DNA from 2 places in the Massilia forsythiae genome. Region 1 is predicted to be linked to the other one. Evidence: predicted binding sites of a transcription regulator. Region 1 holds the regulator's gene; the other holds the start of a gene.

Region 1 (7,934 bases):
GCGGCGCCGCGCCGTGTTTCGACACCGCGTCCGCCGTGCGCAGCACGCCGTACACCACCCACGGCTGGCGCCCGACCTCGGTGGTGATCCAGCCGGCCAGCACCGCCAGCAAGCCCGCCGGCCCCATCCACATGGCCATGCGCAGGAACGGACGCGACGAATACAGCCTCCCCTTCCAGCGCGACCAGGCGCCCCACAGCCCGAGCGCGATCATCAGCAGCCCGAGGCCGACCATGGCGCGGAAGCTCCAGAACACGATCAGCGAATTCGGCCGGTCCTGTCTCGGAAACGCCTTGAGCCCCTTGATCTGCCCGCCCCAGGTGTGCGTGAGGATCCAGCTGCCCACGCGCGGGATGCCGACCGCATACTTCGTTTCCTCGTCCCGCATCGACGGGATGCCGAACAGCAGCAGCGGCAGCGGCGCATCGCCCTCGTTCTGCCAGTGCCCTTCCATGGCGGCGATCTTGGCCGGCTGGTGCTGCAACGTGTTCAGGCCGTGCATGTCGCCCACCAGCGCCTGGACCGGCGCCACCGCCAGCACCATCCACATCGCCATCGAAAACATGGTGCGCACCGCCGGCGCGTCGCGCCCGCGCAGCAGGTGCCATGCCGCGGAGGCGCCGACGAACAGCGCGGTGGAAAGAAAGGCGGCGATCGCCATGTGCGCCAGGCGGTACGGGAACGACGGGTTGAAGACGATGGCCAGCCAGTCCACCGGCACCATGCGCCCGGCCTCGATGGCGTAGCCCTGCGGCGTCTGCATCCAGCTGTTGGCGCCGAGGATCCAGGTGGTCGAGATCAGCGTGCCGAGCGCCACCATGCAGGTGGCCAGGAAGTGCAGGCCGGGGCCGACCTTGGTCCAGCCGAACAGCATCACGCCGAGGAAACCGGCTTCCAGGAAGAACGCGGTCAATACCTCGTAGGCCAGCAGCGGCCCGGTGATGCTGCCGGCGTATTCGGAAAAAAAACTCCAGTTGGTGCCGAACTGGTAGGCCATGACGATGCCCGACACCACGCCCATGCCGAAGTTGACCGCGAAGATGCGCAGCCAGAAGTGGTACAGGTCGACGAACACCTGGCGCCTGGTCTTGAGCCAGCACAGTTCGAGCACGGCCAGGTAGCTGGCCAGGCCGATGGTGATGGCCGGGAACAGGATGTGGAACGACATCGTGAATGCGAACTGGATGCGCGCCAGGTCCAAAGCTTCCAAGCCGAACATGCTCTCTCCGTGGTGGTGGAGTGCGGAATCTAGCATGGATCGCGCGGCGGACGAGCCACGCACGCTTGCATGGCCGGCATGCCGGCACTCTCCCCGACACCCGGCCCATCCCGATTCCGGGTAAGCTTGCAAACCTGACAAAAGGCCGCACGGCCTTTGCCCATCTATTTCCTGGAGTCGTCATGCTTGGTCTCGACTTGCGCACCGCCCGTGTGGTGTGGACCGCGTCGTTCATGTTGTTGCTGATGTATGCCGCGTACGTCGCGCGCGGTACCCTGCTGGTGGTCGTGTTCGCGGTCTTTTTCAGCTACCTGATGTATCCGCTGATCGGCCTGCTGGAACGCACGCTGCCGAAAAAAGTGCCGCAGACCGTGTCGATCGCCCTGGGGTTCGCCATCGTCATCAGCGTGATCGCCATCGCCAGCGCCCTGCTCGGTCCGCGCATCGTCGACCAAGCCACCCACCTCGGCCAGAAGATTCCCGAACTGGTGAAAGACCCGAATGCACTCAACAAGGTCCCGTTGCCGCGCTTCCTGGAATCGTTTCGCCCCCGGATCATCGGCTTTTTGCAGGAACAGTTCCAGGAAGGCTCGGGCACGGTGGTGCCGATCGCCAAGCGCGTCGGCACCACCGTGCTGTACGCGGCCAGCAACCTGATCTATCTGGTGCTGGTGCCGATCCTGAGCTTCCTGCTGATCAAGGAAGGACCGGGCATGCGCACGACGGTCCTGGGCTGGATGACGCCGCGGTATGCGGCGCTGTGGGGCAAGATCACCAACGACCTCAGCTTCACGCTGTCGAAATACGTGCGCGCGCTGCTGCTGCTGTCGCTGTCGACCCTGGTGGCCTACGGCACTGCCTTTTCCCTGATGGGCGTGTCGTATGCACTGGTGCTCGCCGCCGTGGCGGCGGTGCTGGAATTCATCCCCTTCGTGGGACCGCTCGTCGCGCTGGTCGGCAGCGTCGCCATCGCGGCGGTGACCGGCTTCGACAGTCTGCTGTTGCTGTCCGGCTTCATCGTCGGCTACCGCGTGTTCCAGGATTACGTGCTGAATCCCTACCTGATGAGCGAGGGCGTCGAGGTCTCGCCGCTGCTGGTCATCGTCGGTTTGCTGGTCGGGGATGAGATCGGCGGCGTCGCCGGGATTTTCCTGTCGGTGCCCTTGATGGCGGCGGTCAAGATCATCGTCGGACATGCGTGGGCGGCGCACCGCGCGTCGGCCAGGGGGCTTGGACCGGGAAGCACATCGGTGGACGTCGGGGAGCAGCACGCGATGCCGGCTGAGACGCGGGTTGTCGAACGAAAGGGTTAGATGACTGCGTCAGGCAGCATGATCGGGAGGATTACAGAAATGTGCGTCAGGACGGCTGGAGTTGCCCCGAAGCAGACCGTGGCCATTTCAATCTTGGCGATACTTACCCGATAAATCATGAGCGCCATTTGCTGATGTCAGTTTGAATAACTGCGAAGGTCTCAGGATGAAGAAGGAAGGAATATAGTTTCCCGCAACCTGACATCGGCTCGGACTTGTCCGGTGACGTCCAATAGGCCACTACTAGAACCGTTGGCACTCCATCCAGAGCCTGGTGCAGGAAACTTCTGTCTTGATCGGAAAAGCGCGCGCGATCAACGAAGCTCTTCGGTTGTGTGAAAACGTCACTCGCGCAGTTTGCCCAGCCGATTACTTCAGCATGCAAGGGATGGTCTACCGTAGCAAGTGCGGTTTTCGCAACTGATTCACTTACGTTGCTTGTAACGTGCATCTAGCTTATCTCCATGCTCTTGCAATAATTGCCGCAGGGGCGTTTCCGCTCCAATTGGTGAAGGTCTGTTTAGGGTCATAGCAGACATCGAAATAAATTCAGTATAAAAACTGTTACCATCTGAGCAACAAGAAAAATTCGTCAAGCGCGTTCTATCGAATGCAACTCGATGACGTGGCAAAAAGCGGGAGAAATACCACAGCAGCTGGTATTTGTGGCAAGCATCCACCAGGCTGTACATGGCTGTTCGCTCATCACCGGTTCTGGAAAGCTATAATTCCCGGTGTTTACGCTCCTCGAGCTCCCCCAACGTCCACCGAGCGCCCGCCATGACCCACGCCGCCTCCCCTGCCGAACGCTCGCCCGTCCAGACGGACACGCCGTTGAATGTCGGTGCGCTGAAGGTCAGTTGCGCCAACTGCAGCATGCACCAGCTGTGCCTGCCCATGGGCCTGGAAGACGCCGACATCGACCGCCTCGACAAGATCATCGGCCGCCGTCGCCGGCTGGCGCGCGACGAACATCTGTACAAGGCAGGCGACCCGTTCCGCAGCCTGTACGCGGTGCGTTTCGGCCACTTCAAGACCTACCAGATCAACGCCGCCGGCGAGGCGCAGATCACCGGCTTCCAGATGGCCGGCGAGCTGCTGGGCATGGACGCCATCAGCGGCGACCGCCACCATTGCGACGCGGTGGCGCTGGAAGACAGCGAAGTCTGCGAGATCCCGTTCGCCAACCTGGAAGAGATGTTCGGCCAGGTGCCGGCCCTGCTGCGCCACTTCCACCGCATGATGAGCCAGGAAATCACGCGCGAGCAGAACGTGATGCTCTTGCTCGGGAACATGCGCGCCGAGCAGCGCTTCGCCGTGTTCCTGGTGAACCTGGGGGCGCGCTACGCCACGCGCGGCTATTCGGCGACCCGCTTTCAATTGCGGATGTCGCGCGAGGACATCGGCAATTACCTCGGGCTGACCATCGAGAGCATCAGCCGGCTGCTGTCGCGCTTCAGGAAGATGGGACTGCTACAGGTGGACAAGCGCGAAGTCACCTTGCTGGAACCGGCGCGCCTGAAGGCGATGGCGGCCGGCACCGAGCAATGCAGTCCGATGGCCTAGGGTTTAGGGCCTAGCGCGCGTACTGGCACGACTTCACCACGTTCGGCGCCGGATCGCCGAAGGTCGCATTGTTGCAGGCGATGGAACCGGTCGCGGTCTTCGTGACGTACGCGTTGTTGGCGCCGTAGCGCACCTGCGTCGTGCCGGAGAAGCGGCAGACGCCGTTTTCGCTGGCGCAGGTGGTCCAGGTCACAGTCGGCGTGGTGGTCACGGCCGCGACCGCTTCATAGGCGCCGATATCGATGCTGCCCGACACCGTGCGCGTTTCGCTGGAAGCGGCGTGCACGTACTGCGCCGTCGGCGCCAGGGCGAAGCCGCTGGCCGACAAGCCGGGGGCGGAGCCGGCGTCGACGATCAGCGCGCTGGCGATCGGGTGCAGGTCGTAGGCGATGCGGTTGACGAACCCGGGGGCGATGGAGCGGTAGTTGGTCCGGTCCAGCGAACCGGATTGGCTGCTCATCGTGCCGATGCCTGCAAAGATGTTGTTTTGCAGCAGCACCGGCTTGGTCACGCCGGAACCGGGCATGACGAAGGTACCGCCGGACGTGTCGTCGTTCAGGAAGGTGTTGTTGACCACATACAGGTCCTGGCCCGGATTCGTGACGCCCTCCTCGCCGTAGGCGAGCATGGTTTGATTGGCGCTGCCGGCCGGTTGCTCGATCACGTTGCCGATGACGTACGACGTGCCCGCATTCGGCAAGTCGATTTCATAGGATGGCTTGCCGCTGGCCGTGGTGCCGGTCTGACCGTCGGGCGTACTGGAAAAGCGGTTGTAGACGATGGTATTCAGGATCGCGCGCGATTTCAGGTCATGGCCGCCATTCGCATCGTGCGAATAATTGGCGCGGAATGTCAGGCTTGCCACATTGCCGATATAGACATTATGCGTATAACCGGTGCCATTACCGTTATGGCCGAAGTCCGTGGTCTCGATGAGAATATTGCTGGCGGTATTCGCACCGGCCAGGATGCCGTTTTCATTATCGTGAATGAAGCTGCCGCGCAGGGTGAAATTGGTGCCTTCCAGGCGCAGCGCGGCGCCATTCTGGTCCGGCACCTTGGCGCCGAACATCTCGACGTTTTCGATAACCACATTGTTTCCGATGACGACCCAGGTGCCCTTGCCCTGGGCGTTGGCACCCGCGGCGTCGATGCGTGCGCGGCCGTTGACGCCGCGAATCGTCAGGTTGTTCTTGCCGATGGCGCAGACATCGCCGGAATACGTCATGCCGCCGGCGATTTCGATGGTATCGCCCGCCGCGGCGCGGGCAATGGCGGCGCATGGTGCGGCATAGGTCTTGCCGGGTCCGACAGACAGGGTGCTCGCAAAGGATGGCAAGGCGAAGGAAGATGCCAGAATGGCACTCAGGACACGCAGATTCGAGATGGGCATTGTGTGATTGAATAGACTATTAAATAGAGTAAATAACAGTTTCACTGGAAAATGTATTTATCAATCTAAAGTAATTTAATCTAAACAGATGTAACCACATGTAAGCATTCAAAATGACCCAATGATCAATTATGCATGTTTATTTATTATCGGGAATTCTTATTGTCATTTTCAGATAACAGGCTTTATACGAATCATTAAATCTTTTTCCATCAGCACACATCTGATGACGATTCCGCTATGGTGCTCGTGCCATTGCTCGCGCAAGGCCGTAAATCCGGCGCGGCGATAGAAAGGCGTCCCGTTCAACGACGCCGACAGGAACAGACGCGCCAGGCCGGCCTCGCGCGCCATCGCTTCCAGCGCGTCCAGCAGGGCGCGGCCGATGCCGCCGCCCTGGCAGTCGGGGTCGACGAACAAGGCATCGACTTCGCCGGTCTCCAGGTCGAGCGCGCCGAAGCCGGCCAGGCGCTCGCCGCGCCGCATCAGCAGCACGCTGCCGGCAAGCGTCAATTGCGCCAGGCTCGGCGGCGGCGACGCCGCGCTCCAGGCGGCGATCACGGCGGACGGATAGTGCGTGGCGCAACTGATGCGGACCGCGCGCGTGCGCAGGTCCCACAAGGCATCGAGATCGGCGCCGGTCGCGGTGCGCTGGCTGAGCATGACAATCTCCCGCAACGGTTTGCATGACATGCAGCGCCGCCGCGTCGGCGGCAGCCGGCACCCTGCCAGCTTACGACCTCTTCTGCACCGCGATCCAGCGGTCGACGACTTCCCCCAGCACATCCAGCGGCACCGAACCGTTGCGCAGCACCACGTCGTGGAAGGCCGGCAGCGAGAACCTGTCGCCCAGTTCGCGCTGTGCTTTCGCGCGCAGGTCGACGATGCGCAGCATGCCGATCATGTAGGCGTTGGCCTGCCCCGGCCAGGCCACGTAGCGCTCGACCTCCTGCGCGCCGATGCCATAGTCGATCGCTTGCTGGCGGGTCCAGCCCTTGGTGTGCAGGCCGGTGTCGACCACCAGGCGGCGCGCGCGGAACAGTTCGGAGCCGAGCGCGCCCAGCAAACCGGGCACGTCGCCCGCGTACCAGTTCTGTTCCACCGCCAGACGCTCGGCATACAGCGCCCAGCCTTCGCTGTGGGCGCTGCCGCCGCCGAAGATGCGCTGGGCGCGGAACTTCGGCAGGCTGGTCTGTTCCTGCTGGATCGCCAGCTGGAAGTGGTGACCCGGCACCGCCTCGTGGTAGGACAGGCTGCGCATGCGGATCATGTCGAAGGTCGGGCCGCGCATCGGCACCCAGAAGATGCCGGGACGGCTGCCGTCCGGCGCCGGCAGCGAGTAATGGGCGGCGGCCGAGGCTTCGGTCAGCGGCGGCTCGCGCCGTACCTCGATCGGCGCGCGCGGCTTCAGGTTGAAGACGGCGTCGCTGCGGCGCTCGGCGTCCTTGACCATCGCCGCGTACTGCTGCAGCAGCACCGGGCGCGGGTCGCCTTCTCCTTTCGGCTGGAAACTCGCGTCCAGCTGTTTCATGCGCTCCTCGACGCTGCCGCCGGCGTAGCCGAGCGCGCGCAGGTGGCGGTCCATCTCGCCTTCGATGCGCGCCACCTCGCGCAGGCCGATGGCATGGATCTCGGCGGCCGTGAGGGTGGTCGACGTGTAGGTCCTGAGCGCCTGCTGGTAGGCCGCGGCGCCGTCCGGAAGGCGCGAGATGCCGGCCGCGTCGGAGGTCGCCGGATGCAGTTCGGCCATGAAGGCTTGCACGCGGCGGTAGGCCGGGATGATCCTGGCATCGACGATGCGGGTGGCGTCGGCGACGGCGCGCTCGCGCGCCTGCGGCGCCAGGTCGGCCAGTTTTTCGCTGCGCTGGGCCAGCGAAGTGACCAGCACGTTGTTGGCGGCGTCGGGCTTGAGGAAGATGTCGACCTGGGCCTGGGCGCGCTCCAGGATGAAGCGCGGCGGAATCAAGCCGCGCTTTGTAGCGGCGCGGGCGCGCGCCAGCGCTTCGTCGATGCGGGCGCCGACCTGGTCGAGGCGCGCCAGGTAGCTGTCGACGTCGCCCGCACGGCGCAGCGGGTGGGTGTTGGTCATGAAATTGACCAGGCCGACCTGCACGCCGCCGAACTGGTTGAAGGCGAACGCGTGGTCTTCGAACGGCGCGGCGGCGACGGCATTCGCCAGCGACCAGCGCATCACCGCGGCCGAGGTGCGCTGTTCCTCGCTCAGCGGGCCGGCCAGGAAGCGGTCCAGGCGCGCCACGCCGGTCCTGGCCAGCGCAATCGTTTTCTTGCGCTGGGCGTCGGTAAGCGGCGTCAATTGGCGGTCGAGCGCGTCCTGCTCGGCGCCGGAAAAATACTGGGTGCTGGTGGCCAGTTGCGGGTTGTGGCGCACCCAGTCCTCGGCGAAGCGGTCGGACCAGGCGTCGAAGGCGCGGTTGGGCTTGGC
Region 2 (7,934 bases), 2.3 Mb from region 1:
CATGGCAGCAGGCAAAGAGATACGTGGCAAGATCAAGAGCGTAGAAAATACGAAGAAGATCACCAAGGCGATGGAAATGGTCGCCGCGTCCAAGATGCGCAAGGCGCAGGACCGGATGCGCGCCGCCCGTCCCTACAGCGAGAAAGTCCGTAACATCACGGCCAACCTCGCCACTGCGAACCCGGAATACACCCACGCGTTCATGGCGCAAGCCAGGGACGTCGAGGCGAAGGCCGTCGGCTTCATCGTCGTCACGACCGACAAGGGTCTGTGCGGCGGCATGAACACCAACGTGCTGCGCCAGGTGACGCAGAAGACCCGCGAGCTGGAAGCCGCGGGCAAGCGCATTGAAGTCGTTGCGATCGGCAACAAGGGTCTGGGCTTCCTGAACCGCATCGGCGTGAAGGTGGTGTCGAGCGTGACCCAGATCGGCGACACGCCGCACCTGGAAAAGCTGATCGGCCCGATCAAGGTGATGCTCGACGCCTACCAGGATGGACAATTGGATGCGGTGTACCTGTGCTACACCAAGTTCATCAACACCATGCGCCAGGAACCGGTGCTCGAGCAGCTGCTGCCGCTGCCGGCCCAGCACCTGCAGGCGCAAGCCGGCGCGCACGCGTGGGATTACATCTACGAGCCGGACGCGCAAGTGGTCATCGACGAGCTGCTGGTGCGCTACGTCGAGGCGCTGATCTACCAGGCGGTGGCGGAAAACCTGGCGTCCGAGCAATCGGCGCGCATGGTGGCGATGAAGGCCGCGAGCGACAACGCGGGCAGCGTCATCGGCGAACTGAAGCTGGTCTACAACAAGACCCGCCAGGCGGCGATCACCAAGGAACTGTCCGAGATCGTGGCCGGCGCGGCGGCAGTGTAAACGCCGCGGTCCAACAACTGATTTCAAGATTTGCACCGGTGTCGCAATGCGCCCGGTGCGATCGATAAAAGCTTACAACATTATCTGAAGGAACGAACATGGCTGATGGCAAAATCGTTCAGTGTATCGGCGCCGTGGTTGACGTGGAATTCCCGCGCAACGCAATGCCGAAGGTTTTCGACGCACTGAAAATGGCAGGCTCCGAACTGACCCTGGAAGTCCAGCAACAGCTGGGCGACGGCATCGTCCGTACCATCGCGCTGGGCAGCTCGGAAGGCCTGCGTCGCGGCATGATGATCCAGAACACCGGCAACCCGATCATGGTGCCGGTCGGCACCGCGACCCTGGGCCGCATCATGGACGTGCTGGGCAACCCGATCGACGAATGCGGCCCGGTCAATGCCGACCGCACCGCCTCGATCCACCGTTCGGCGCCGGTGTACGACGAGCTGTCGCCGTCGACCGACCTGCTGGAAACCGGCATCAAGGTGATCGACCTGGTGTGCCCGTTCGCCAAGGGCGGCAAGGTCGGCCTGTTCGGCGGCGCCGGCGTCGGTAAAACCGTCAACATGATGGAACTGATCAACAACATCGCCAAGGCGCACTCGGGTCTGTCCGTGTTCGCCGGCGTGGGCGAGCGTACCCGCGAAGGTAACGACTTCTACCACGAGATGGCCGATGCCAAGGTGGTCGACCTGGAAAACCCGGCCAACTCGAAAGTGGCGATGGTCTATGGCCAGATGAACGAACCGCCGGGCAACCGCCTGCGCGTGGCGCTGACCGGCCTGACCATGGCGGAAGCCTTCCGCGACGAAGGCAAGGACGTGCTGTTCTTCGTCGACAACATCTACCGCTACACCCTGGCCGGTACCGAAGTCTCGGCGCTGCTGGGCCGTATGCCGTCCGCGGTGGGCTACCAGCCGACGCTGGCCGAAGAGATGGGCCGCCTGCAGGAGCGCATCACCTCGACCAAGACCGGTTCGATCACCTCGATCCAGGCCGTGTACGTCCCTGCGGACGACTTGACCGACCCGTCGCCGGCAACCACCTTCGCCCACCTGGACTCGACCGTCGTGCTGTCGCGTGACATCGCTTCGCTGGGTATCTACCCGGCAGTCGACCCGCTGGATTCGACCTCGCGCCAGCTGGACCCGCTGGTGGTCGGCCAGGAGCACTACGAGACCGCGCGCGCCGTGCAGGGTACCCTGCAGCGCTACAAGGAACTGCGCGACATCATCGCGATTCTCGGCATGGACGAACTGGCGCCGGAAGACAAGCTGGTGGTGGCGCGCGCCCGCAAGATGCAGCGTTTCCTGTCGCAGCCGTTCCACGTCGCCGAAGTGTTCACCGGCGCGCCGGGCAAGTACGTCTCGCTGAAGGACACGATCAAGGGCTTCAAGATGATCGCATCGGGCGAGCTGGACCACCTGCCGGAGCAGGCGTTCTACATGGTCGGCACGATCGAGGAAGCCATCGAGAAGGCCAAGAAGCTGGCCGCTTAATCCGCGCCTCTTCAAAGGACACACATGGCAAACACCATCCAAGTTGACGTCGTCTCGGCCGAAGAGCAGATCTTTTCGGGCCAGGCGGAATTCGTCGCGTTGCCGGGTGAATCGGGCGAGCTGGGTATCTACCCGATGCACACCCCTCTGATCACGCGCATCCGTCCGGGCGCCGTGCGCATCAAGGTGGCCGGCCGCAGCGACGAAGAATTCGTGTTCGTCGCCGGCGGCATCCTGGAAGTCCAGCCGAAAGGCGTGACCGTGCTGGCCGACACCGCGATCCGCGGCGCCGATCTGGACGAAGCGAAAGCCCAGGAAGCCAAGCGCAAGGCCGAAGAGCTGATGCTGCACAAGGACACGCAGATCGACTACGCCAAGGCGCAAGCCGAACTGGCGGCGGCGATCGCACAACTGGCGGCGATCCACAAGCTGCGTCATAAAGGACGCTGATCGCTGTCGTCTGGCGATGCATACAATGAAGGCAGCCTGCGGGCTGCCTTTTTCATTGGCGCTGCACGGCCGGGCACGCTTGCGCCGCCCACCCATGCAAACCTGATAAGCTGGATTTCAATGCACCCTGGCGCAGCGCCAGGGTGGCGCCCATCGAACCAGCGACAGACAATCATGAAAACCATCGAACAAATTCTCCATAGCGCCAGGACCGTGGCGGTCGTCGGCCTGTCCGACAAGCCGGACCGCGCCAGCCTCGAGGTGGCCGGCTACCTGCAGCGGCACGGTTACCGGATCGTCCCGGTCAACCCGGCCTATGCCGGCAAGGAGATCCTCGGTGAAAAGGCCTACGCCACCCTGCAGGAAGCGGCCGACGCCCTGGCGCACGAGGGACAGCGCATCGACGTGGTCGACTGCTTCCGCAAACCGGAAGACATGCTGCCGATCGCCCGGGATGCCATCGCGGTGCGCGCCGGCACCCTGTGGATGCAGCTCGGGATCGAGAACCAGCAAGCGGCCGACCTGGCGCGCGCCGCCGGCCTGGACGTGGTCATGGACCACTGCATGCTGATCGAGCACCGCAAGCTGGGAGCCTCCGCATGAAGTTGCTGGAACGTTTCCGCGTACGCGGCGGCCTCGAACTGCGCGAAGAAGATGCCGGCGCCACCCCGCTGCGCGACGACGAGGGCGGCAAGCTGCGCAACGGCGCCATCAAGGCGAAGGAGCGCGCGCTGACGGACGAGCTGGCCGCGGAAGCCGGCAAGCTGCAGGAAAAGCTGTACGCCGGACGCCAGCGCAAACTGCTGCTGGTGCTGCAGGGGATGGATACCTCGGGCAAGGACGGCACCATCCGCAAGCTGTTCTCGCACATCAATCCGATGGGCTTGCGCGCCACCGGTTTCACGGCGCCGAGCACGCGCGAGCGCGCCCACGACTTCCTGTGGCGCGTGCATCCGCACGTGCCGGGCAGCGGAGAGATCGCGATCTTCAACCGCAGCCATTACGAAGACGTGCTGGTGCCGCGCGTGGCCGGCGACATCGACGGCAAGGAAGTCAAGCGGCGCCTGAACCAGATCCGCGACTTCGAGCGCATGCTGGCGGAATCCGGCACCACGATCATGAAGGTGTTCCTGCATATCTCGAAGGACGAACAGAAGAAGCGCCTGGAGGAGCGCCTGGACGACCCGGAGAAGCACTGGAAATTCGATCCGAACGACCTGGTGCAGAGAAAGCACTGGGACGCTTACCGGCACGCCTACGAGGATGCGCTGCGCGCCACCGATACCGACCACGCGCCCTGGTACGTGGTGCCGGCCGATTCGAAAACCCATCGCAACCTGATCATCGCCAACCTGCTGCTGGAAACGATGCAGGGCATGAAGCTGGACTGGCCGGCGCCGCAGGCGGACCTGTCGCAGGTGAAGGTGGAGTAGGGGGGGCGACAGCGCCGTGCGGTCTGGCGAAACGGGCGCCGGGGCGGCACCGATACGCGTCCGATTTGGCATAGAATGGCTCCCTCCAACCATTTTATTTGCGCGACTTCCTCCATGTCCAAGACCACCGCTTTCCTGCTGTCCCTCGCCGGCGCCGCCGCCATCGCCACCGCCGTGCCGGCGCCCGCACTCGCGCAAAACGCGGCGGCTGCGCCGGCCGTGAACAAGGCGCCGGCTTCCTGCCCGGCCGTGCTGCAGCACAGCTTCAAGCGCCTGCAGGATGAGGCGCCGCAGGACCTGTGCCAGTACGCCGGCAAGGTGGTGCTGGTGGTGAACACCGCCAGCTATTGCGGCTACACCAAGCAGTACGACGGCCTGGAAAAGCTGTATTCGAAATACGCGCCGCGCGGCCTGGTGGTGCTGGGCTTCCCGTCCAACGACTTCAAGCAGGAAGACGCCGACGCCAAGAAGATCGCCGACCTGTGCTACAACACCTACGGCGTGAAATTCCCGATGTTCGCCACCACCGCGGTGAGCGGCAACGGCGCCAATCCGCTGTATGCGGAACTGATCAAGGCCACCGGCAACCAGCCGAAGTGGAATTTCAACAAATACCTGATCGGCCGCGACGGCAAGGTGCTGGATTACTTCCCGAGCAAGGTGACGCCGGAAGATGCGGCGCTGGTGGGCAAGATCGAGCAGGCGCTGGGCGGATAAAAAACACGCTGCCAATTTTCCCGTCTTCCCCGCGAAGGCGGGGACCCATGCTGAGCGACTTCGATCGGCGCCCGATGGGTCCCCGCCTTCGCGGGGACGACGCAGATGCTTTAATGACCATCACTGCTTCATGGTTGTTTTGATGCACATCAATGATTTTGTTGTGCCGCATCAATAAACTTCTCTTCGCTGAACAACAACACGAAGAAAGGTCACACCATGAACAAGTCGATGCTGAAAGGGATGATTGCCGCGCTGGGTGTCTGTGCCGGCATGGCCGCCGTTTCCGCGCCCGCGCTGGCGCAAGAGTCGCCGTGGCTGGTGCGCGTGCGTGCGCTGCACATCGATCCGGCCGACAAGTCCGACCCGCTCGGCGGCACCGGCGCCGGCGACCGCCTGCACGTCAGCGACAAGTGGATTCCCGAAGTCGACATCGCCTACTTCCTGACGCCCAACTGGGCCGCCGAACTGATCCTCACCTATCCGCAAAAGCATACCGTCACCCTGGACGGCGCGGCGATCGGCACCTTCAAACACCTGCCGCCGACCTTGACCGCGCAATACCACTTCCTGCCGGGCGCGGGCATCGACCCCTACGTCGGCGCCGGCGTCAACTACACGCTGATGTCGAAGGTGAACCTGCTGAACGGCGCGGCGCGCCTGGAACACGACAGCGTCGGGCTGGCGCTGCAGGCCGGCGTCGATGTCAGGATCGACGATCGCTGGTCGGTCAACCTGGACGTCAAGAAGGTGCAGATCCGCAGCGACGTCGAGATCGCCGGCGCGCGCGTCACGCGCGTAAAGGTCGATCCGGTATTGCTGGGCGTCGGTCTCGGCTACCGTTTCTGAAGAGTTACCGCTTTCTCCAAAGCGCGCCGGCCACGCCGGCTTTCACGCCGGCCTCGCGCCGGCTTTTTTGATTCAGCCGGCCAGCACCGCTTGCAGCGGGCCGCGCAGCGCATTGCACACCACGATCGCGTCGGCACGTTGCAGCATGGCGCGCGTGATCACACCCTCGACCGCATCCCAGCCCGGATCGTCCAGCAGCACGGCGCGCAGCACGCCGGGCAGCACGCCGCACGCCAGCGCCGGCGTGATCCAGCGGCCGTCGACATGCACGAACACGTTGCTGCGCCCGCCCTCCGTCAACTCGCCGCGCTCGTTGAAGAACAGGGTGTCGAAGGCGCCGGCGCTTTCCGCGGCGCGCCAGGCGGCATCGTAGCGGCTGCGCACGCTGGTCTTGTGGCGCAGGAGCAGGTCGCCCGATCGGGTCGTTTCTGACGCCAGCAGCAGGCGCACCGGCTGGTCCTGCGCGGCCGGCAGCGGCGCCAGCACGGCGCTTTGCAGGTCGAGCACGCCATCGGGGCGCAGCGCCAGGCGCAGGCGGTGCGGCAAACCGGGCGCCAGGGCGGCGCAGGCATCCAGCACGGCGGCGCGCGTGCGGTCCGCGTCGAACGGGTAGCCGAAATAGGCGCTCGAGGCCTGCAGGCGAGACAAGTGCCGCTGCAAGTGCCGGCAACCATCCTCGCGCGTGGCGAACATGGTCTCGAACAGTTCGAACGTGTTGGCGAGACCGGTGAGAAAACCGGCCTTCAGGCGGCACTCGGCGAATTCGGCGGCGGCGTCGCTGTCGTGGACGATGCCGGCGCCGACGCCGAGTTCACCTTCGCGTACGCCGTCCCGCGGCGCCTGCAGCACCAGTGTGCGGATCGGCACCGACAGGCAGAAGTCGCCGAAGCGGGCAGCGGCCACCGGAACGGCGCCCGCCATCTGCGTGGCGGCGCCGTCAGGGTCCGCGCCGGCATCCGTGCCTGCGCACGCGGGCGGATCGATCCAGCCGATCGCGCCCGTGTAAATGCCGCGCGCGTCCGGCTCCAATTCGCGGATGATTTCCATGGTGCGGCGCTTGGGCGCCCCGGTGATCGAGCCGCACGGGTACAGCGCGTCGAATAGAGAAGCCAGCGTGACGCCGGGGCGTAGTTGCGCGTGCACGGTGGACGTCATCTGCAGCACCTTGCCGTGGCGATTGACCTCGAACAGCGCCGGCACGGCCACGCTGCCGGTGACGGCGATCTTCCCCAGGTCGTTGCGCAGCAGGTCGACGATCATGAGGTTTTCGGCGCGGTTCTTGGTATCGGCGGCCAGCGCCCGGGCGCGCTCGGCATCGATCGCGGCAGCATCGGGCGATGCGTCGGGCGCCGCAGGAGCGGTGCCCTTCATCGGCCGCGCCAGCAATCGTCCACCCGTGTGGCGCACGAACAGTTCCGGCGACAGGGACAGCACGGTGCGTCCGTCCGGCAGGCCGATCAGCGCGCCGTACGGCACCGGCTGGCGCGCGCGCAGGCGCTCGTACAAGGCGAATACCGAGCCGAAGGCGTCGAAGCGCAGGCGGTAAGTGTAGTTCACCTGGTAGGTGTCGCCGGCGGCGATCCAGGCGCGGATGGCGTCGATGGCGCGCGTGAACGCGGTTTCACCCACGTTGGCGCGCAGCGCGGCGATACCGGCCGGTGCGCTGCCCTGCGCACCGGCCGCTTGGTCCACGGCAGCGGCGCGTTCGCGCAGCCAGGCCGCGACGCCGTCGGCATCGAGCGCTTCGTAGCGTTCGAACAGCAGCACCTGCGCCAGCGGCGCCGGCGGCGTCGGCGGGTGCGCCGGGTCGGCAGACGCGGACCGGGCAGCCATGCCGAACAGGCCTTCTCCGAGTTCGTAGGCCAGCACCGGCACCGCGTACAGGCCGCGCGCCAGCGCCGCTTCCAGCTGCGCCAGCAATTGCGGCCAGGCGTGGATGTCGTGGCAGGCCAGCGTGCCGGCGTGATCGCGGTACAGGCGCGAGCGCGCCTGCGCGCGGCCATCGGCGCCGGCGTCGTCGAGCAGGGCGAATACGGGGCCTTGCATATGCGCCGTCACGCCGCCAGCAGCAGCGCCAGGTGCACCGGGCTGTGGTCGGCCGGATGC

Evidence for each region. The regulator FNR, encoded in region 1, switches genes on or off when oxygen is low (the NO sensors DNR and NnrR bind a similar motif). The targets are predictions, from matches to a motif close to TTGATNNNNATCAA.
Region 2: a site for FNR is predicted at 5,119-5,132, ahead of HH212_RS07950 (OmpW/AlkL family protein). Genes of this name have one in related genera too.

What each region holds. Positions count from the first base shown of each region.
Region 1 is NZ_CP051685.1:4,146,356-4,154,289, reverse strand. Features, by position in the region: gene HH212_RS17670 (cytochrome ubiquinol oxidase subunit I) at 1-1,219, opposite strand, end outside; gene HH212_RS17665 (AI-2E family transporter) at 1,402-2,532, shown strand; gene HH212_RS17660 (hypothetical protein) at 2,958-3,224, opposite strand; gene fnr (fumarate/nitrate reduction transcriptional regulator Fnr) at 3,313-4,098, shown strand; gene HH212_RS17650 (right-handed parallel beta-helix repeat-containing protein) at 4,109-5,491, opposite strand; gene HH212_RS17645 (GNAT family N-acetyltransferase) at 5,663-6,154, opposite strand; gene HH212_RS17640 (DUF885 domain-containing protein) at 6,225-7,934, opposite strand, start outside.
Region 2 is NZ_CP051685.1:1,824,990-1,832,923, reverse strand. Features, by position in the region: gene atpG (F0F1 ATP synthase subunit gamma) at 2-877, shown strand; gene atpD (F0F1 ATP synthase subunit beta) at 976-2,379, shown strand; gene HH212_RS07970 (F0F1 ATP synthase subunit epsilon) at 2,404-2,829, shown strand; gene HH212_RS07965 (CoA-binding protein) at 3,004-3,432, shown strand; gene HH212_RS07960 (PPK2 family polyphosphate kinase) at 3,429-4,262, shown strand; gene HH212_RS07955 (glutathione peroxidase) at 4,377-4,979, shown strand; gene HH212_RS07950 (OmpW/AlkL family protein) at 5,199-5,828, shown strand; gene HH212_RS07945 (chorismate-binding protein) at 5,901-7,874, opposite strand; gene slmA (nucleoid occlusion factor SlmA) at 7,883-7,934, opposite strand, start outside.